DNA from 2 places in the Streptomyces sp. NPDC048018 genome. Region 2 is predicted to be linked to the other one. Evidence: predicted binding sites of a transcription regulator. Region 2 holds the regulator's gene; the other holds the start of a gene.
What was found. Region 2 encodes HspR, which represses chaperone genes until heat shock. Its sites were predicted from a motif close to TTGAGNNNNNNNNNCTCAA; they were not measured.

Region 1 (9,487 bases), on a different contig from region 2:
CGCGCGGGCTTTGGCAGGATGCCCGCCCGCAGCTTCCCGGAGCCCGCGGCTCCGGGCTCGCGCACCCCCACGCCACCTTGGTATAGGCCAGATTCGGCCGTTTGGAGGCGTTGTGAAGGAGCGATGCAGACCGGGCGCACACGGGGCAGACTGTGGATCATGCGTACGGAAGCGGCGACCCTCCCCGGCAGTCCCGAACGCCCCAATGAGGACTGGGCGGCCGCCGCTCTGCCCGCCGCGGGGACGGGGGGCGTGGCGGTGGTCCTCGACGGGGTGACGCCTCCGGCGGGCGAGGACGGCTGCGTGCACGGGGTGCCCTGGTTCACCGCGCGGCTCGGCGGCGCTTTGACGGAACTGTCCGCTTCGCGACGCGATCTGACGCTGCCCGAGATCCTGTCGCTGGCAATCCGGCGCACCGCGGACACCCACCGGGACACCTGTGACCTTTCTCACGTCCGTACTCCGCAGGCGACGGTGGCCCTGGCCCGCTGGGACGCGGAGGTGGTGGAGCACCTCGTCCTGTCGGACGCGGCCGTGCTCCTGCGGTCCCCCGACGGCGCGGTGCGGGCCGTGCTCGACGACCGGCTCGACCACGTCCCGGACGTGATCCTGCGCTCCCTGGAGGCGACGGACCGGCTGCGCAACCGGGAGGGCGGCTTCTTCACGGCGGCCGCCGACCCGTCCGTGGCGGCCCGCGCGGTGTCGGGCACGAGCCCCCGGGCGCGGGTCCGGGCCCTCGCCGCCCTCAGCGACGGGGCGACGCGCTGGGTCCAGCTGTTCGGCGAGGGCGACTGGGCGGACCTCTTCGACGTCCTCGACGCGGAGGGCCCGAGCGGCCTGCTCCGCCGGGTGCGGGCCCTGGAGACGGCGGCCGCCGGGGCGGGCGGCACCCGCCGCCGGAAGCTCCACGACGACGCGACGGCGGTGTACGCGGAGCTGCGGCCGGTCAGCCCTCCGCCGACCGCACGTTGAAGTGGTGCAGCAGCCGGGCCAGTTCCGCGACCTCCGCGCGGTCCCAGTCGGCGAGCTTGCGCACGTACCGCTCGCGGCGGGCGTCCCGCACGTGCCGGAAGCGGCCCTGGCCCTCCTCGGTGAGACGGACGAGCGAGGCGCGGCCGTCGGCGGGGTCGGGGTCGCGGGCGACCAGGCCGAGCTCCTCCAGGGCGCGCAGCTGGCGGCTCATCGTGGCCTTGCCGACGCCGAAATAGCCGGCGAGGTCGGTGGCGCGCTGGGGTCCGGCGTCGTCGAGGCGCACGAAGAGTCCGTAGGCGGCGGGCTCCAGTTCGGGGTGGACCTCGCGGGCCATCTCGCCGGACTGGGAGCGGGCGCGGCGCAGGAAGACCGCCAGTTCGCGCTCCAGGGCGAGGAACTCCTGGTCCACACCACTCCCGCCCTCGGGTCCGGATTCACTCCCCGTACCGCTTACGTGCACGTCAGCACCCCTCGCACGCTTTCCGCTCGCTGAAAGTTTCTTGCGCCGCGGGCCATCGCCGCAGCTCTTTCAGTATTTCGCAGGCGTAGACCAACGGCAGCCCCCTGGCCCCCTTCCGCCGGCGGGTCTACGTGCGTAGCGTCGTCCACGGCGACCCCGCCTGACATGTCCACACCATAGACATGTCGACCTCGCTCCCCCCACCGAGCCTTTCGGAGGCACGCAATGCGTGTGCACAGATCCGGAACGACCCTCGCCGGCGCCGCCCTCGCGGCCCTGGCCCTCCTCCTCCCGCTGCCCCTCTCCGGGACCGCCGACGCCGCCCAGGACCCCGGCGCCCGGCAGGCGCCGGCCCGCGGCTCCGCCTACATGGGCATGGGCGTGATCGCGCACGACGGCCAGGGCGGCGCGCCCGGCGGCGTCTCCGCGCAGGCCGTCCAGACCGAGGGCGTGGACGTCTCCAGCCACAACGGGAACGTGGCCTGGCAGACGCTGTGGAACAGCGGGGTGAAGTGGGCCTACGTCAAGGCGACGGAAGGCACGTACTACAAGAACACCTACTTCACGCAGCAGTACAACGGCTCGTACAACGTGGGCATGATCCGCGGCACGTACCACTTCGCGACCCCCGACACGACGACGGGCGCGGCGCAGGCGGACTACTTCGTGAACAACGGCGGCGGCTGGTCGAGGGACGGCCGGACGCTCCCGGGTGCGCTGGACATCGAGTGGAACCCGTACGGCGCGACCTGCTACGGCAAGACGCAGTCCGGGATGGTCGCCTGGATCCGGGACTTCGTGGACCGCTACAAGGCGCGGACCGGCCGCGACCCGGTGATCTACACGGCGACGAGCTGGTGGACCCAGTGCACGGGCAACTACGGCGGCTTCGCCGGCGCCAACCCGCTGTGGATCGCCCGGTACGCCTCCGAGGTCGGCACGCTGCCGGCCGGCTGGGGCTACTACACGATGTGGCAGTACACCTCGTCCGGCCCGACGGTCGGCGACCACAACCACTTCAACGGGGACTACTCGCGGGTGCAGGCCCTGGCCAACGGCTGACGGGCGCGCGAGCGACGCGTGCGTGGGGCGGCGGGCCCTCGGGTGAGCGGCACACCCGGGGGCCCGCCTTCTTCGTCACACCCCTTGCCCATTGGTATGGACCAATGCGACCCTCGGGGCGGCGTACGGCCGGCAACTCCCGTACGTCCGCAGTGTGTTGCTCACCCGTACTCCCCCACGCACGAGAGAGAGCCCCCGCATGCCGCCTTACCGCCGCACCCCCGCCCTCGTCGCCGCGCTCTCCGCGGCGGCGGCGCTGACCGCCCTCACCCCGACCGCCGCGCAGGCCCACGGCGCCGTGTTCGACCCGGTCAGCCGGATCGCGGCCTGCTACGCGGAGGGACCGGAGTCCCCCGACTCGCAGGTGTGCAAGGACCTCGTCGCCGACTCGGGCACCCAGCCGCTCTACGACTGGAACGAGGTCAACATCGCCAACGCCGACGGCAGGCACCAGACGGTGATCCCCGACGGAAAGCTCTGCTCGGCCAACCGCGAGAAGTACCGCGCGCTCGACTGGGCCCGCACCGACTGGCCGGCCACGGCGGTCGCCGCCGGCACCTTCGGCTTCCGGATCCGGGTCACCGCCCCGCACTCGGGCACCATGACGATGTACATCACCAGGCCGGGCTTCGACCCCACCCAGCCGCTGAAGTGGTCCGACCTCGACACCACCCCCGTCGCCGTCCACACCACCACCCGCACCTCGACCGACGGCTACTACACCTTCAACGGCACCCTCCCGAACCGCACCGGCCGCCACATCGTCTACATGGTCTGGCAGCGCAACGACAGCCCCGAGGCCTTCTACAGCTGCTCGGACGTCACCTTCGGCGGTACGGCGGCCTCGGCCGCGGCCGAGGCACCCACCGAGGCCGAACTCACCGCGGGCGCACCGCTCTCCACGGTCAGCCACGCGGGCCACGGCGGCGACGAGCGGCCCCCGGCGCTCTCCGCCGACATCGCCGAGACGCCCGCGTCCCCGCTCCCCCTCGCCCTCGCGGGCGCCGGAGCACTCGCCGTCTTCGGCGCGGGCAGCCTCCTCCTCACCCGCCGCCGCGGCGAGTCGTAGACCGACCGGCCGCGCCCACCCGCCCGCCGCCGCCCGCCCCACGCACCCGGTGAGGCCGCGCACAACCGGGTGACGGCCCGCTCGCCCCGGCCCCGGGAAGAGGACGTTCGACGTCCTCTTCCCGGGGCCTTTCCGGTGCTCCGGTATCGATTTCACGCCATCCGTCCCGGGACGGGTGGGAGGCGGTGCCTCCGTGGACAAGCTTCGGGAGAGCTCTGTTCGAACGGCCGCCAGCGCACCTCGTCCGACCGTGAAGGAGAGCACTCCATGCGGGATCAGCAGCCGTGGGACTACCACCGCGGGCCGGGACCACGCACGCTCGGGGTGGAGGAGGAGCTGCTCCTGGTCGATCCCGGGAGCGGGCTTCCGCAGCCGCTCGCCGGCACCGTCACCGAGATCGCCGCCTGGCACGCCGACGTGCGGCCGAAGGCGGACCGGGGCGAGCCGGTGAAGCCCGAATTGTTCCGCGAGATGCTGGAGATCGGCACCCGGCCGTGCGTCACGGCGGACGAGCTCGCCGAACAGCTGCGCCAGGCCAGGTCCGCCGCCGCGGCCGCGGCCAAGGAGGCGGGGGTCGCGGTCGCGGCGCTCGCGACCGCGCCCATGCGCTACGACCCGCTCCTCACCCCCAGCGACCGCTACCGGCTCATCCAGGACCGCTACGCCCGTCTCATCGACGACAAACTGACCTGCGCCTGCCACGTCCACGTGCACCTCGCCTCGGCCGAGGAGGGCGTCGGGGTCCTGGACCGGATCCGGCCCTGGCTCGCGCCGCTCCTCGCGCTCAGCGCCAACTCGCCGTTCTGGCAGGGCCAGGACACGGGGTACGCAAGCTGGCGCCACCAGCTGTGGTCACGCTGGCCGATGAGCGGGCCCGCCGAGCTGTACGGCGACGTCGACGCCCACGAGGAGACCACGCGGGCGATGCTGGCGAGCGAGGTGCTCGTCGACGACCACATGGTCTACTTCGACGCCCGGCTGTCCCGCAGCTACCCGACGGTGGAGGTGCGGGTCGGCGACGTGTGCCAGCACCCCGAGGACGCCCTGCTCCTCGCCGTGCTCGTGCGCGCCCTGGTGGAGACGGAGGCGCGGGCCTGGCGGGCCGGCCGTGAGGCCGACCCGGTGCCGACCGTCGTGCTGCGCCTCGCGGCCTGGCGGGCCAGCCGTTTCGGTCTCGGCGGCGAGCTGCTGCACCCGCTGACCTGGCGCCCGGCCCCGGCCGCAGCCGTGCTGGAGGCCCTGGTCGACCATGTCACCCCGGCGCTGCGGGCCACGGGCGACCTCGACCGGGCGGTGCGCGGCACGGAGCTGCTGCTCGCCCGGGGCACCGGGGCCGACCTCCAGCGCGCCGCGCACACCGGCGGGGTGAGCCTGGCCCCGGTCGTGGCCGACGCCGTGCGCCGTACCGTCCCCGCCTGAGACGCCGAGGGGGCGCCCTCCGCCAGGGAGGGCGCCCCGTCACGGGACGCGGGGGCGTGCCGGGAGCCGCCGAACGCCGGGGCGCGTCGGGCCGGCCGTCGCCGGGGCGCGTCGTGTCGCCGCCGGGTACGCCCGGAGCCGCCGGCGCCCGGGCTCGTCCGGCAGTGGGCTGACGGGTGCGCCCGGCCGCCGGACTCCGCGTGCGTCAGGCGGGTGGGTCAGGCCGCCGCGCTCACCGCCACCTCCGCCGGGGTGAGGGCGATCTCCAGGACCTGCCGGACGTCCGTGACCGGGTGGACCTCCAGCTTCTCCAGGATCTCGGCGGGGACGTCGTCCAGGTCCGCCTCGTTCCGCTTGGGGATCACGACGGTGGTGATGCCCGCCCGGTGTGCGGCCAGCAGCTTCTGCTTCAGGCCGCCGATGGGCAGCACCCGGCCGGTCAGGGAGACCTCGCCGGTCATCGCGACGTCCGTGCGGACCTGCCGGCCCGACAGGAGCGAGGCGAGGGCCGTCGTCATCGTGATGCCCGCGCTCGGACCGTCCTTGGGGACCGCGCCCGCCGGGAAGTGGATGTGCACGCCACGGTCCTTGAGACCGGTGACGGGCAGCTCCAGTTCCGCGCCGTGCGAGCGGAGGAAGGAGAGGGCGATCTGCGCGGACTCCTTCATCACGTCGCCCAGCTGACCGGTGAGGGTCAGCCCGGCGGCGCCGGTCTCGGGGTCGGCGAGGGAGGCCTCGACGAACAGGACGTCGCCGCCGGCGCCCGTCACGGCGAGTCCGGTCGCCACGCCCGGCACCGCGGTGCGGCGCTCGGCCGGGTCCTGCGCCGACTCGGGCACGTGGTGCGGGCGCCCGATCAGTCCGCGCAGATCGTCGGCGCCGACCGCGAACGGGAGCTCCCGCTCGCCCAGTTCGTGCTGGGCGGTCACCTTGCGCAGCAGCCGGGCGATCGACCGCTCCAGGTTCCGGACGCCGGCCTCCCGGGTGTACTCGCCGGCCAGCCTGCGCAGCGCCGACTCCTCCAGGACGACCTCGCCCTCCGTCAGACCGGCCCGCTCCAGCTGCCGGGGCAGCAGGTGGTCGCGGCCGATGACGACCTTCTCGTCCTCGGTGTAGCCGTCGAGCCGGACCAGCTCCATGCGGTCGAGCAGGGCCTCGGGGATGGCTTCGAGGACGTTCGCCGTGGCGAGGAAGACCACGTCGCTGAGATCGAGTTCGACCTCCAGGTAGTGGTCGCGGAAGGTGTGGTTCTGCGCCGGGTCGAGCACCTCCAGGAGCGCCGCCGCCGGGTCGCCCCGGAAGTCGGAGCCGACCTTGTCGATCTCGTCGAGCAGGACCACCGGGTTCATGGACCCGGCCTCCTTGATCGCGCGGACGATCCGGCCCGGCAGCGCGCCGACGTACGTGCGCCGGTGTCCGCGGACCTCGGCCTCGTCCCGTACGCCGCCCAGCGCGACCCGGACGAACTTGCGCCCCATGGCGTGCGCGACGGACTCGCCGAGGGAGGTCTTGCCGACGCCGGGCGGGCCGACGAGGGCCAGGACGGCGCCGCCGCGGCGCCCGCCGACGACGCCGAGGCCGCGGTCGGCGCGCCGCTTGCGCACAGCCAGGTACTCGGTGATCCGTTCCTTGACGTCCTCCAGGCCGGCGTGCTCGGCGTCCAGGACCGCCTTCGCGGCCTGGATGTCGTAGGAGTCCTCGGTGCGCTCGTTCCAGGGGAGTTCGAGCACGGTGTCGAGCCAGGTGCGGATCCAGGAGCCCTCGGGCGACTGGTCGCTCGAACGCTCCAGCTTCTCGACCTCCTTGAGGGCCGCCTCGCGGACCTTCTCGGGGAGGTCGGCGGCCTCGACCCGGGCGCGGTAGTCGTCGGACTCGTCGCCCTCGGTCTCGCCGTTGAGCTCGCGCAGCTCCTTGCGCACGGCCTCCAGCTGACGCCTCAGCAGGAACTCGCGCTGCTGCTTGTCGACGCCTTCCTGGACGTCCTTGGCGATGGTCTCGGCGACGTCCTGCTCGGCCAGGTGCTCGCGCAGCTGCGCGGTGGCGAGCTTGAGGCGGGCGACCGGGTCGGCGGTCTCCAGGAGTTCGACCTTCTGCTCGACGGTGAGGAAGGGCGAGTAGCCGGAGTTGTCGGCGAGGGCACCGACGCCCTCGATCTGCTGGACGCGGTCCACCACCTGCCAGGCGCCGCGCTTCTTCAGCCAGCTGGTGGCCAGTGCCTTGTACTCCTTGACCAGTTCGGTCACGGCGCCGGGCAGCGGGTCGGGCAGGGTCTCCGTCACGACGACGCCCTCGACCCACAGGGCTCCGCCGGGCCCGGTCGTGCCGGCACCGATGCGGACGCGGCCCCGGCCGCGGATGAGCGCGCCGGGGTCGCCGTCGGACAGCCGGCCGACCTGCTCGACGGTGCCGAGGACGCCGGTCGCGGCGTACGTGCCGTCCACCCGGGGCACGAGCAGCACGCGCGGCTTCCCGTTCCCGCCTCGCGCGGCGGCCTGCGCGGCCTCGACCGCGGCCCGTACGTCGTTGTCGGACAGGTCCAGCGGCACCACCATTCCGGGCAGCACGACCTCGTCGTCGAGCGGCAGCACAGGCAGTGTGAGCGGCGCGGACGCCACGGACTCAGAAGCCATGATCTCCCCTTCGGCAGTCAAGTTGAGCTATGCCGACTCAATGCATGTGAGCGGTTGATTGTTCCCCGGTGGGTGTTCGCTCTGAGCGATCAGCCCTCCACGGGCCGCGAACAGGGGCTGTAATGCCCTCATGGATATTGCGTCTATTACTTCGGCCTGGGTGGCCGGCTGGGCCGTCTCCCGGGGCACCCCACCCGCCGTCGTCGAGCCCTGGGGCTACCGGATCGACGTCGGTCTGCCGAAGCACCCCTTCCGGCACGTGCTGCCGCACCCGGACGCGGAGTCCGTGGGCCGGCTGTGCGCGGAGATCCGCGAGCCGCACGCCTGGCTCAAGGTGATGGCGACGCCAGACGAGGTCGCGCCCTGGATCACCGAGGGGTGGGCCGTCCCGGACGACCCCGGGTTCATGATGACCAAGAAGCTCGACCCGGCCGCCCGGCCCGCCCCTCCCGAGGGCTACGCGCGCACCACGGAGACCCGGGACGGGGTGATCCGGGTCCGGATCCTCGCGCCCGACGGGGCGCTCGCGGCCCGCGGACAGATCGCGCCCACCGGGCTCACGGCCGTCGCGGACCAGATCGAGACGGACCCCGCCCACCGCCGTCGCGGGCTGGGCGCCAACGTCATGCGGACCCTGGAGGCGGCGGCCGCACAGGCGGGCGCGGAGACCGGCGTGCTGGCGGCGACCACCGACGGGATGGCGCTCTACGACTCCCTGGACTGGTACCACCGGGGCCCGCTCACCGGCATCGTGCGCACGGGCTGACGCGTTCGGGCTGCGCGAGGGCGGGGTGTGCGGGCATGCTCACCCCATGAAGTACGTGAAGCGGTACGGGACCGCGGCGGTGCTGGCGGCGGTCGTCGCCCTGGCCGGCTGCAGCCAGGCCCCCGCGGCGGACCCCGACGACTCGGGACACAGCTCCCCACCGGCGCCCAGTAGCCCGACCCCCGGCCCCACGGCCACGACCGGGCGCCCCGACGAGCCGGCACCCCAGGAGGTCCTGGTCGAGGTGGTCGTGAACGGCGGCCTCGCCGGGGTCCGGAACAAGCTGGTCGTGCAGTACGACGGCACCTACACGCTCCGCAAGGGCACCCGGCCGCCCACCTCGGGCCGCCTGACCGCGGCGCAGGTCGCCGAGCTGCGCGCCGCCCTGGAGGACCCGGCGTACGCGAAGGTGCCGGCCCGGCCCACCGGGAGCCAGGTCGCCGACGGCTTCACGTACTCCGTCACGTACGCCCACCGGCTCGTCGTCACCCAGGACGGCGAGGACCGGCCGGCCGCCCTGGAGCGGGTCTTCAAGGCCCTGCCCGAAGGCCACCCGCCCACCTCCCCCTGAGGCCCTCACCCCGGGGCCCGACGGCCGACCACGCACGCCCGGACCCGCACGCCCGGACCCGCGCGCCCGGACCCGCCGGACGGCACGAGGCCCCGCGCCTCCGGAGGCGTTAAGGGTTTGTCCCGGCCGACCGCACTTGGTGAGGATGGCCGGGACAGCCCGTACCTACCGAGCCACGGAGTGTGAACATGTCAAGTCCCGTCACCCTCGACCGCCGTGAGGGTCCGTACGGAGAAGTCGTCCTGCGGCAGCGCGACACACACTTCGAGATCATCGCCAACGGCACCTTCCTGATGGACACCTCCGACGGACGCTCGGAACGCCTGCTGATCGACGCGGCCCTGGACGCGCTGCCGACGGACGGCCACTCCCGCCCCTCGGTGCTGATCGGCGGCCTGGGCGTGGGCTTCTCGCTCGCGCACGCAGCCGCCGAACCCCGCTGGGGCACGATCGCCGTCGCCGAGCGTGAGGGCGCGATCATCGAGTGGCACCGCGGGGGTCCGCTCGCGGCGATCTCGGGCGCCGCGCTCGCCGACCC
Region 2 (9,487 bases):
CTCGAGCGCGCGCAGCGTCATGATGCAGACGCCGACGATGAGGATGACGGCCTCGACGAAGTAGGCCTGGCCCGTCTTGGAGCCCGCGAAGCGGGACTTGCGGCCGGCCTTGGTGGGCTTGCTGAGCTGGCGGATCACGATCAGCGTGACGATGCCGAGGACGGTCATCAGGCCGAGGAACTCGGTGAAGATCTCGTACGGCAGCCAGTCGCCGATGATCGGGATGAGCCAGTCCGCCTGGAAGAGCTGACCGAAGGCGTTGACGATCGTGAGCAGGAGGGAGAAGAAGCCCACCGCCACGAACCAGTGCGCCACGCCGACGACGCCCCAGCGGTTCATCCGGGTGTGGCCGAGGAATTCCTTGACCAGGGTGACGGTGCGCTGCGTCGGGTCGCCGGTGCGCGTTCCCGCGGGCACCGGCTGACCGAGCCGCACGAAGCGGTAGATCTGCGCGATGGCGCGGCCGAACAGCGCGACGGCTACCACCGTGATGACGATCGACACGACGATCGCGGCGAGTTGCATGAGGGGCTCCTCGGGCGGGCCTGCGAGGCGGAGCACCGGCACCCGCCAGTGCTCCGGGCACTGTCGAGTGTGGCACTACTAAGCGGTAACTTATTCAGTCCGTGACGAGATTACCGGGTAGCGGCCGCGCACTGTAGCGGAGCCCACGGTGATCTGTGTCGCTCAGGCAACCCTTGCCGTACGGGCTGCGCGGGGCGCGTGGAGTCGTTTACGGACTGCTGGCAGGGTACGCGCCAGGATCACCAGGTCCATGCCGAGCCAGTGGTGGTCCACATAGTGGAGATCGAGCAGCTCGCGCTCCTCCCAGGGCAGCTCCGAACGCCCGCTGACCTGCCACGGCCCCGTCATCCCCGGCCGTACGGACAGCCGGCGCCGCCCGTCCCCCCTGCTCTCCCGGTGTCCGGGCGCCAGCGGGCACGGTCCGACCAGCGACATCTCGCCGCGGACGACATGGAACAGCAGCGGCAGGTTCGCCAGCGGGCTCTTCGTGCGGAAGGTCAGCATCGTGAAGGTCCGGTCGCCCAGACCCGCGACCGGGCGGCGGCGCAGCGGTCCGGCCGTGCTCCCCGCGCGCGTGCCGCCCGTTCCGAGGGTGACGGAGAGGGCGACGGCGGCGATCAGCGGGGACAGCAGGGTGAGGAGGACGAGTCCGCCCGCGATGTCGAACGCGCGCTTCGCCGTCATGCGCCTCCACCTTCCGGCGAGAATCATGGGATATGCCCGGACTCTCTCACGCGCGGGGTGCCGGGGCGGGGAACGACGCGCCCCGGAGACGCGTTCGTTGAGTGCCAGGGATGGCGAAGAGTTGAGTCGACCCGACTCATGTCTGTTGACTCTCGCCCAGGGGTCGTGCATCCTTGAGTCAGTTCCACTCAAGTCGGTCAGCTGGAGGAATCGAAATGGCACGTGCGGTCGGCATCGACCTGGGCACGACTAACTCCGTCGTCAGCGTTCTGGAAGGCGGCGAGCCCACCGTCATCACCAACGCCGAGGGCGCCAGGACCACGCCGTCCGTCGTCGCCTTCGCGAAGAACGGTGAGGTGCTCGTCGGCGAGGTCGCCAAGCGCCAGGCGGTCACCAACGTCGACCGGACCATCCGGTCCGTGAAGCGTCACATGGGCACGGACTGGAAGATCGAGCTCGACGGGAAGACCTTCAACCCGCAGCAGATGTCCGCGTTCATCCTTCAGAAGCTGAAGCGTGACGCCGAGGCCTACCTGGGCGAGAAGGTGACCGACGCGGTCATCACCGTCCCGGCCTACTTCAACGACTCCGAGCGTCAGGCGACGAAGGAGGCCGGCGAGATCGCCGGTCTGAACGTCCTCCGTATCGTCAACGAGCCCACCGCGGCCGCGCTCGCGTACGGCCTCGACAAGGACGAGCAGATCATCCTCGTCTTCGACCTCGGTGGCGGCACCTTCGACGTGTCCCTCCTGGAGATCGGCGACGGCGTCGTCGAGGTGAAGGCCACCAACGGTGACAACCACCTCGGTGGTGACGACTGGGACCAGCGCGTCGTCGACTACCTGGTGAAGCAGTTCGCGAACGGCCACGGCGTCGACCTGTCCAAGGACAAGATGGCCCTGCAGCGTCTGCGCGAGGCCGCCGAGAAGGCCAAGATCGAGCTGTCCTCCTCCACGGAGACCACGATCAACCTTCCCTACATCACGGCCTCCGCCGAGGGTCCGCTGCACCTGGACGAGAAGCTCACGCGCGCCCAGTTCCAGCAGCTCACCGCCGACCTGCTCGAGCGCTGCAAGACCCCGTTCCACAACGTCATCAAGGACGCCGGCATCTCCCTCAGCGAGATCGACCACGTCGTCCTGGTCGGCGGTTCCACCCGTATGCCCGCCGTCGCCGAGCTCGTCAAGGAGCTGACCGGCGGCAAGGAGGCCAACAAGGGTGTGAACCCGGACGAGGTCGTCGCCATCGGCGCCACGCTCCAGGCCGGTGTCCTCAAGGGTGAGGTCAAGGACGTCCTGCTCCTCGACGTGACCCCGCTGTCCCTCGGCATCGAGACCAAGGGCGGCATCATGACCAAGCTGATCGAGCGCAACACCACGATCCCGACCAAGCGGTCCGAGATCTTCACGACGGCCGAGGACAACCAGCCGTCGGTGCAGATCCAGGTCTACCAGGGCGAGCGCGAGATCGCGGCGTACAACAAGAAGCTCGGCATGTTCGAGCTGACCGGCCTGCCGCCGGCCCCGCGTGGCGTCCCGCAGATCGAGGTCTCCTTCGACATCGACGCGAACGGCATCATGCACGTGACCGCGAAGGACCTCGGCACGGGCAAGGAGCAGAAGATGACCGTCACCGGCGGTTCTTCGCTCGCCAAGGACGAGGTCGACCGGATGCGTCAGGAGGCCGAGCAGTACGCGGAGGAGGACCACCGCCGCCGCGAGGCCGCCGAGAGCCGCAACCAGGGCGAGCAGCTCGTCTACCAGACGGAGAAGTTCCTCAAGGACAACGAGGACAAGGTCCCCGGTGAGGTCAGGACCGAGGTCGAGACCGCCGTCGCCGAGCTGAAGGACAAGCTCAAGGGCGAGGACACCGCGGAGATCCGCACCGCCACCGAGAAGCTCGCGGCCGTCTCCCAGAAGCTCGGCCAGGCCATGTACGCCGACGCCCAGGCCGCCCAGGCCGCGGGTGGCGCCGACGCCGGCCAGGCCCAGGCCCAGGACGACGACGTCGTCGACGCCGAGATCGTCGACGAGGACAAGCCGAAGGGTGGCGCTGCCTGATGTCGGAGGAGACCCCGGGCTTCGAGGAGAAGCCCGACGTCCCCGCCGACGGCACGCCCGAGGAGACCGAGGCCGCCGAGTCCGCCGACCAGGCGGAGGGGGCGGCCCCGGCCGGGGACGCTACGGACGTAGCTCTGCTGGCCCAGCTGGACCAGACCCGCACCGCGCTCTCCGAGCGCACCGCGGACCTCCAGCGGCTCCAGGCCGAGTACCAGAACTACCGCCGCCGGGTGGAGCGGGACCGGGTGACGGTCAAGGAGATCGCCGTCGCGAGCCTCCTGACCGAACTCCTGCCCGTGCTCGACGACATCGGCCGGGCCCGTGAGCACGGCGAGCTCGTGGGCGGGTTCAAGTCGGTCGCCGAGTCGCTGGAGACCGTCGCCGCCAAGATGGGTCTGCAGCAGTTCGGCAAGGAGGGCGAGCCCTTCGACCCGACGATCCACGAGGCCCTGATGCACTCGTACGCGCCGGACGTCACCGAGACGACCTGCGTGGCGATCCTGCAGCCTGGGTACCGGATCGGCGAGCGGACCATCCGCCCCGCGCGCGTGGCCGTCGCCGAGCCCCAGCCGGGCGCGGCTCCGGCCGCCAAGGAAGAGAAGAAGGCCGACGAGGAGAGCGGTGGCCCCGACGAGGGCTAGCGCGACGATCGTCCGAGAGGAGGGACGTCGATGAGCACGAAGGACTTCGTCGAGAAGGACTACTACAAGGTTCTCGGCGTCCCCAAGGACGCCTCCGACGCCGAGATCAAGAAGGCGTACCGGAAGCTCGCCCGCGAGAACCACCCGGACGCCAACAAGGGCGACACCAAGGCGGAGGAGCGCTTCAAGGAGATCTCCGAGGCCAACGACATCCTCGGCGACCCGAAGAAGCGCAAGGAGTACGACGACGCCCGCGCCCTGTTCGGCAACGGCGGCTTCCGGGCCGGCGGCCCGGGCGGCGGCTCCTTCAACTTCGACCTGGGCGACCTCTTCGGGGGCGCCCAGGGCGGGGCCGGGGGCGCCGGCGGCTTCGGCGGCGGCATCGGTGACGTCTTCGGCGGCCTGTTCAACCGGGGCGCGGGCGGCGCGGGCACCCGTACGCAGCCGCGTCGCGGCCAGGACATCGAGTCCGAGGTGACGCTCAGCTTCACCGAGGCCATCGAGGGCGCCACGGTGCCGCTGCGGATGTCCAGCCAGCAGCCCTGCAAGGCGTGTTCGGGCACCGGCGACAAGAACGGCACCCCGCGGGTGTGCCCGACCTGTGTCGGCACCGGGCAGGTCTCGCGCGGCAGCGGTGGCGGCTTCTCGCTGACCGACCCGTGCGTGGACTGCAAGGGGCGCGGCCTCATCGCCGAGACCCCCTGCGAGGTCTGCAAGGGCAGCGGGCGGGCCAAGTCCTCCCGCACCATGCAGGTCCGCATCCCGGCGGGCGTGAGCGACAACCAGAAGATCCGGCTGCGCGGCAAGGGCGCCCCGGGCGAGCGCGGCGGGCCGCACGGCGACCTGTACGTCGTCGTGCACGTCGACGCCCACCCGGTGTTCGGCCGCAAGGACGACAACCTCACCGTCACGGTGCCCGTCACGTTCGACGAGGCGGCGCTCGGCGGCGAGATCAAGGTGCCGACCCTGGGCGGCCCCGCGGTGACGCTGAAGCTGCCCGCGGGCACTCCCAACGGACGCACCATGCGGGCCCGCGGCAAGGGCGCGGTCCGCAAGGACGGCACCCGCGGCGACCTGCTGATCACGGTGGAGGTCGCGGTGCCGAAGGAGCTGGACGACAAGGCCCGCGAGGCCCTGGAGACCTACCGCGAGGCCACGACGGGCGAGGACCCCAGGGCAGAGCTGTTCCAGGCCGCGAAGGGAGCTTGAGGAGATGGAAGGCCGGCGTCGCAATCCCTACCAGCTGACCGACGAGACACCGGTGTACGTCATCTCGGTGGCGGCCCAGCTCTCCGGGCTGCACCCCCAGACACTGCGTCAGTACGACCGTCTCGGCCTGGTCTCCCCGGACCGCACGGCCGGGCGGGGCCGCCGCTACTCGGCCCGTGACATCGAGCTGCTCCGTCAGGTGCAGCAGCTGTCGCAGGACGAGGGCATCAACCTGGCCGGCATCAAGCGCATCATCGAACTGGAGAACCAGGTGGCGGCCCTCCAGGCCCGGGTGGCCGAGCTGTCGACGGCGGTCGAGGGCGCTGCGGCGGCGATGCGTCAGCGCGAGGCCCAGGTCCACGCCTCCTACCGGCGCGACCTGGTCCCGTACACGGACGTGCAGCAGGCGAGCGCCCTGGTGGTGTGGCGGCCGGGGCACAAGCGCGGCGAATAGCCCCCTCCTCGCACGAGGCTCCTTGCGGACGAGCCCCCTCTTCGGAGGGGGCTCGTCGCGTTCACCGGCGGGCGCTACGGCAGGAGTTCGGAGACGATCTCGACGGCCGTGTGCCACCAGGGCTGCGCCCCGGTGCCGAAGGCGGCGGCGAGGGCGGTCCCGAGGGCCTGGTCGAGCGCGTCCGCGTCCTGCTCCCAGCCGGCGTCGACGCGGCCGTCCCCGGTGGACTCCAGGGTGCCGAGACGGCGCCCGTCGCGGGTGAGCCCGCTCTCGCCGTACGAGCAGGGCACGAGCCGGTAGCGGCGCCCGTCCACGGTCGCGTCGACGCGGTACGAGCGGCGCGAGAGACGGCCCTTGGCGGGGCGGAGTGCGGCCGGGCGCCCGTCGACGGTGAGGGCGAGCAGCGCGGCGTCGCGGGTGCCGATGGGGGTGTGGCGGTCGGCGGCGCTCCCGGCGGCCCGTTCGAGCTCCACGGTGGGCAGGCCGTGGCCGTCGACCCGGAGGGCGCCGGCGCGGGTGTCGAGGTGGATCCGGAGGTACACGTCGGTCATGCGTCCCGTTCGAGGATGCCGGAGCGGGCGATGAGATAGCCGAGCTGGGCGCGGCTGCCGCTGCCGAGGGCGGCGGCGAGCTTGGCGATGTGGGCACGGCAGGTGCGCACGTTCATGCCGAGGCGGCGGGCGATGGCCTCGTCGACGAGCCCCTCGACGAGGAGCTTGGCGATGGAGCGCTGCACGCCGCTGATGCCGCTGAGCATCGGCTCGTAGGTCACGGGGGCGTCCAGCGGCGTGGCCTGGAGCCAGAACTGGTCGAAGACGCCGCCGAGGTACTCGACGAGGCCCTGGTGGCGCAGTTCGAGCGCGATGGTGCGGTCGCGGCTGGCCGGCACGAAGGCGACCTTGCGGTCGACGATGATGAGCCGGTCGATGATCTCTTCCAGCGTGCGGACCTCGACCTCGGACCCGATGCGCTCCAAGTAGGCCAGGGTGATGGGCTGGTGGCGCGCCGTGTGCTGGTAGAGCGTGCGCATCTTGATGCCCTTGCCGAGCAACGGCCGCACCCGGCGCAGGGCTTCGCCGAACGTGTGGGCGCTGCGGCCCTTCCCCGGTTGTACGGTGAGCAGTTCCGAGGTGCACTCCTCGACGGCCCGGTCCAGACTGGCGTTGATGCGGTCGAGGCCTTCGAGGACGGTGATGGCGTGGGTCATCGAAGGGTCGCGTGCGCCGAGGGCCATGAACGGCTCGAAAGCGTCGGAGAGGGAGACGGTCAGACGTCTGCGTTCCTGGATCTCCTTCTCTATCGGGAGGAGCAGCCGGGCCAGCGCGGCCGAAGGGGCCACGGGGCGCAGCCATTCGGCGTCGTCGGGGTCGGGACGCAGCAGGTCGAGGTCCATCAGGCAGGGGGCCGAACCGATGTCCGAGCGGGCGATCCGGCCTGATCGCAGCGCTTCGGCATAGAGGCGAGTGCCCGCTTCGCACAGGTCTGCGTGCGTGTGAGAATGTCCCTCTTTCTCAGGTTCTATTCGCATACGTACACCCCCAGGCTTTTGCATTACAGGAACATGATGCATTGAGCGAGTGGTGGAAACGGGATGAGTGAGCCATCGTCGTGACTTGCGGGGGAGCAGGTTGTTACACACCTTCAAGTGAGGTTGCTCGGTCATGTCCAAGAAGCTCATACGCACCGTAGCCGGTGTCGCACTGATGGCTGCTGCCGCTGTGGGAGCGGTCACGGCAACCGAGGACCCGGGGTGGGGTTCGCAGACGAGGGTCGTGAACGCCGACCCGGGCTGGGGTCTCACCCCCGCTGCCGATGCCGCCGACCCGGGCTGGGGTGTCGTCCTGGCCGCCGCGGACCCCGGGTGGGGTGTCGCGTCGGCCGCCGATCCTGGATGGGAGTCCGTGAGGGCATGACGGTTCCCGAAGATCCTCGTTTCCGACGTGAGATGGCGAGCGCCTACCGGTCCGGGTGGCACTTCATCGACCTCGTCACCGCGGTGCCGCGCCGTGGCGAGTCGTTGATGGTCACCCTCTTCGGAGAGCCGATCGTCGTCGTCCGCGAAGACGACGAGGACATTCGCGCCTACCGGTGTCTTCGCCGCCCACGCGGTGCCCCGCAGCCCGTCCGCTGTGCCATCCGGTACGGCATGATCTTCGTCAATCTCGACCAGCGCGACCACCAGCTGGTCGAACCCCACCTGGTCGACACCGAGACCATCACCGCCACCCCCCGCAGTGCCTGAACGATTCCCCCGTCGTTGTAGATCGTTCAGGTGCTTCCCCCACACAGCGGCGCCATCGCGGACCTGAAACGCGATGGCGCCGCTGTGCGTCTGCGTCCGCGTCCGGGCCCGCCGCCGGCCGGCCCGCGCGCCGGCTACGCCCGGCCCATCGCGCGCGTGAGGGCGATCTCGATCACGACCCGGTCCGGGTTCGGCGTCGGGACCCGGTTGTAGCGCGCCGCGTAGCGGTCCACCGCGTCCGCGACGGCCTCCGCCTCGGTGCGGATCCGCGCCACGCCCTCCAGCGTGGCCCAGCGCCCCTTGTCCACCTGGCAGACCGCCACCCGCGCGCCCTCCGGGCCCGCCGCCAGGACGTTGGCGACCTTGCGGCTGTGCTTGTTCGTGATGACCCGGGCGATGCCCTTCTCGCCGCCGTCGGGGTCGTAGGTGACGCCGACCGCCACCACGTGCGGCGTGCCGTCCGGGCGGGGCGTGGTCAGGGTGCACATGTGGTACTCGCGCCAGAAGGCGAGGTACGTGTCGCTGGGCTTGCTCGGGTCGATGGCCATGCCCCGGAAACTACTCCGGTGACCGCTTCCTCCGGTACCTTGAGCGGAATAGACTCAACTTTGTGTACGTTGGATGAGTCATAGGAGGGGACGAGTCCCCGCAGCAGTCGAAGAACCTGGAGGAGACCCCGCACGTGGACGCCGAACTGACCAACAGGAGCCGGGACGCGCTGAACGCGGCCAGCAGCCGCGCCGTGTCCCAGGGGCACGCCGATCTGACCCCCGCGCATCTCCTGCTCGCCCTGCTCGCGGGTCAGGACAACGAGAACATCACCGACCTGCTCGCCGCCGTCGAGGCCGACCAGGCCGTCGTGCGCTCCGGCGCGGAGCGGCTCGTCGCCGCCCTGCCCAGCGTCACCGGGTCCACGGTCGCGCCCCCGCAGCCCAACCGCGAACTGCTCGCCGTCATCGCCGACGCCGCCGAGCGCGCCAAGAAGCTCGGCGACGAGTTCCTGTCCACCGAGCACCTGCTCATCGGCATCGCCGCCAAGGGCGGCCGGGCCGGCGAGCTCCTCGACCGGCAGGGCGCCGGCGCCGGCCGGCTCCAGGCGGCCTTCGAGAAGGCCCGCGGCTCCCGCCGGGTGACCAGCGCCGACCCCGAGGGCTCGTACAAGGCCCTGGAGAAGTTCGGCACCGACTTCACCGCCGCCGCCCGCGAGGGCAAGCTCGACCCGGTCATCGGCCGCGACCACGAGATCCGGCGCGTCGTCCAGGTCCTCTCCCGCCGCACGAAGAACAACCCCGTCCTCATCGGCGAGCCCGGCGTCGGCAAGACCGCGGTCGTCGAGGGCCTCGCCCAGCGCATCGTGAAGGGGGACGTCCCCGAGTCGCTGCGGGACAAGCGCCTGGTCTCGCTGGACCTCGGCGCGATGGTCGCCGGCGCCAAGTACCGGGGCGAGTTCGAGGAGCGCCTGAAGACCGTCCTCTCCGAGATCAAGGAGAGCGAGGGCCAGGTCATCACCTTCATCGACGAGCTGCACACCGTCGTCGGCGCGGGTGCCGGCGGCGACTCCGCCATGGACGCGGGCAACATGCTCAAGCCGATGCTGGCCCGCGGCGAGCTGCGCATGGTCGGCGCCACCACGCTCGACGAGTACCGCGAGCGGATCGAGAAGGACCCCGCC

Region 1: the regulator HspR is predicted to act here: its motif matches at 7,635-7,653, upstream of lon (endopeptidase La).

What each region holds. Positions count from the first base shown of each region.
Region 1 covers NZ_JBIDBK010000006.1:108,830-118,316, reverse strand. The annotation lists gene ACGF1Z_RS23855 (hypothetical protein) at 160-972, shown strand; gene ACGF1Z_RS23850 (MarR family winged helix-turn-helix transcriptional regulator) at 947-1,432, opposite strand; gene ACGF1Z_RS23845 (lysozyme) at 1,658-2,494, shown strand; gene ACGF1Z_RS23840 (lytic polysaccharide monooxygenase) at 2,694-3,563, shown strand; gene ACGF1Z_RS23835 (glutamate--cysteine ligase) at 3,831-4,982, shown strand; gene lon (endopeptidase La) at 5,201-7,612, opposite strand; gene ACGF1Z_RS23825 (GNAT family N-acetyltransferase) at 7,743-8,378, shown strand; gene ACGF1Z_RS23820 (hypothetical protein) at 8,425-8,949, shown strand; gene ACGF1Z_RS23815 (spermidine synthase) at 9,138-9,487, shown strand, end outside.
Region 2 covers NZ_JBIDBK010000005.1:290,193-299,679, reverse strand. The annotation lists gene ACGF1Z_RS21275 ((Fe-S)-binding protein) at 1-525, opposite strand, end outside; gene ACGF1Z_RS21270 (sugar transferase) at 688-1,209, opposite strand; gene dnaK (molecular chaperone DnaK) at 1,425-3,269, shown strand; gene grpE (nucleotide exchange factor GrpE) at 3,269-3,910, shown strand; gene dnaJ (molecular chaperone DnaJ) at 3,941-5,119, shown strand; gene ACGF1Z_RS21250 (heat shock protein transcriptional repressor HspR) at 5,124-5,573, shown strand; gene ACGF1Z_RS21245 (hypothetical protein) at 5,648-6,124, opposite strand; gene ACGF1Z_RS21240 (helix-turn-helix transcriptional regulator) at 6,121-7,101, opposite strand; gene ACGF1Z_RS21235 (hypothetical protein) at 7,235-7,486, shown strand; gene ACGF1Z_RS21230 ((2Fe-2S)-binding protein) at 7,483-7,815, shown strand; gene ACGF1Z_RS21225 (pyridoxamine 5'-phosphate oxidase family protein) at 7,950-8,363, opposite strand; gene clpB (ATP-dependent chaperone ClpB) at 8,498-9,487, shown strand, end outside.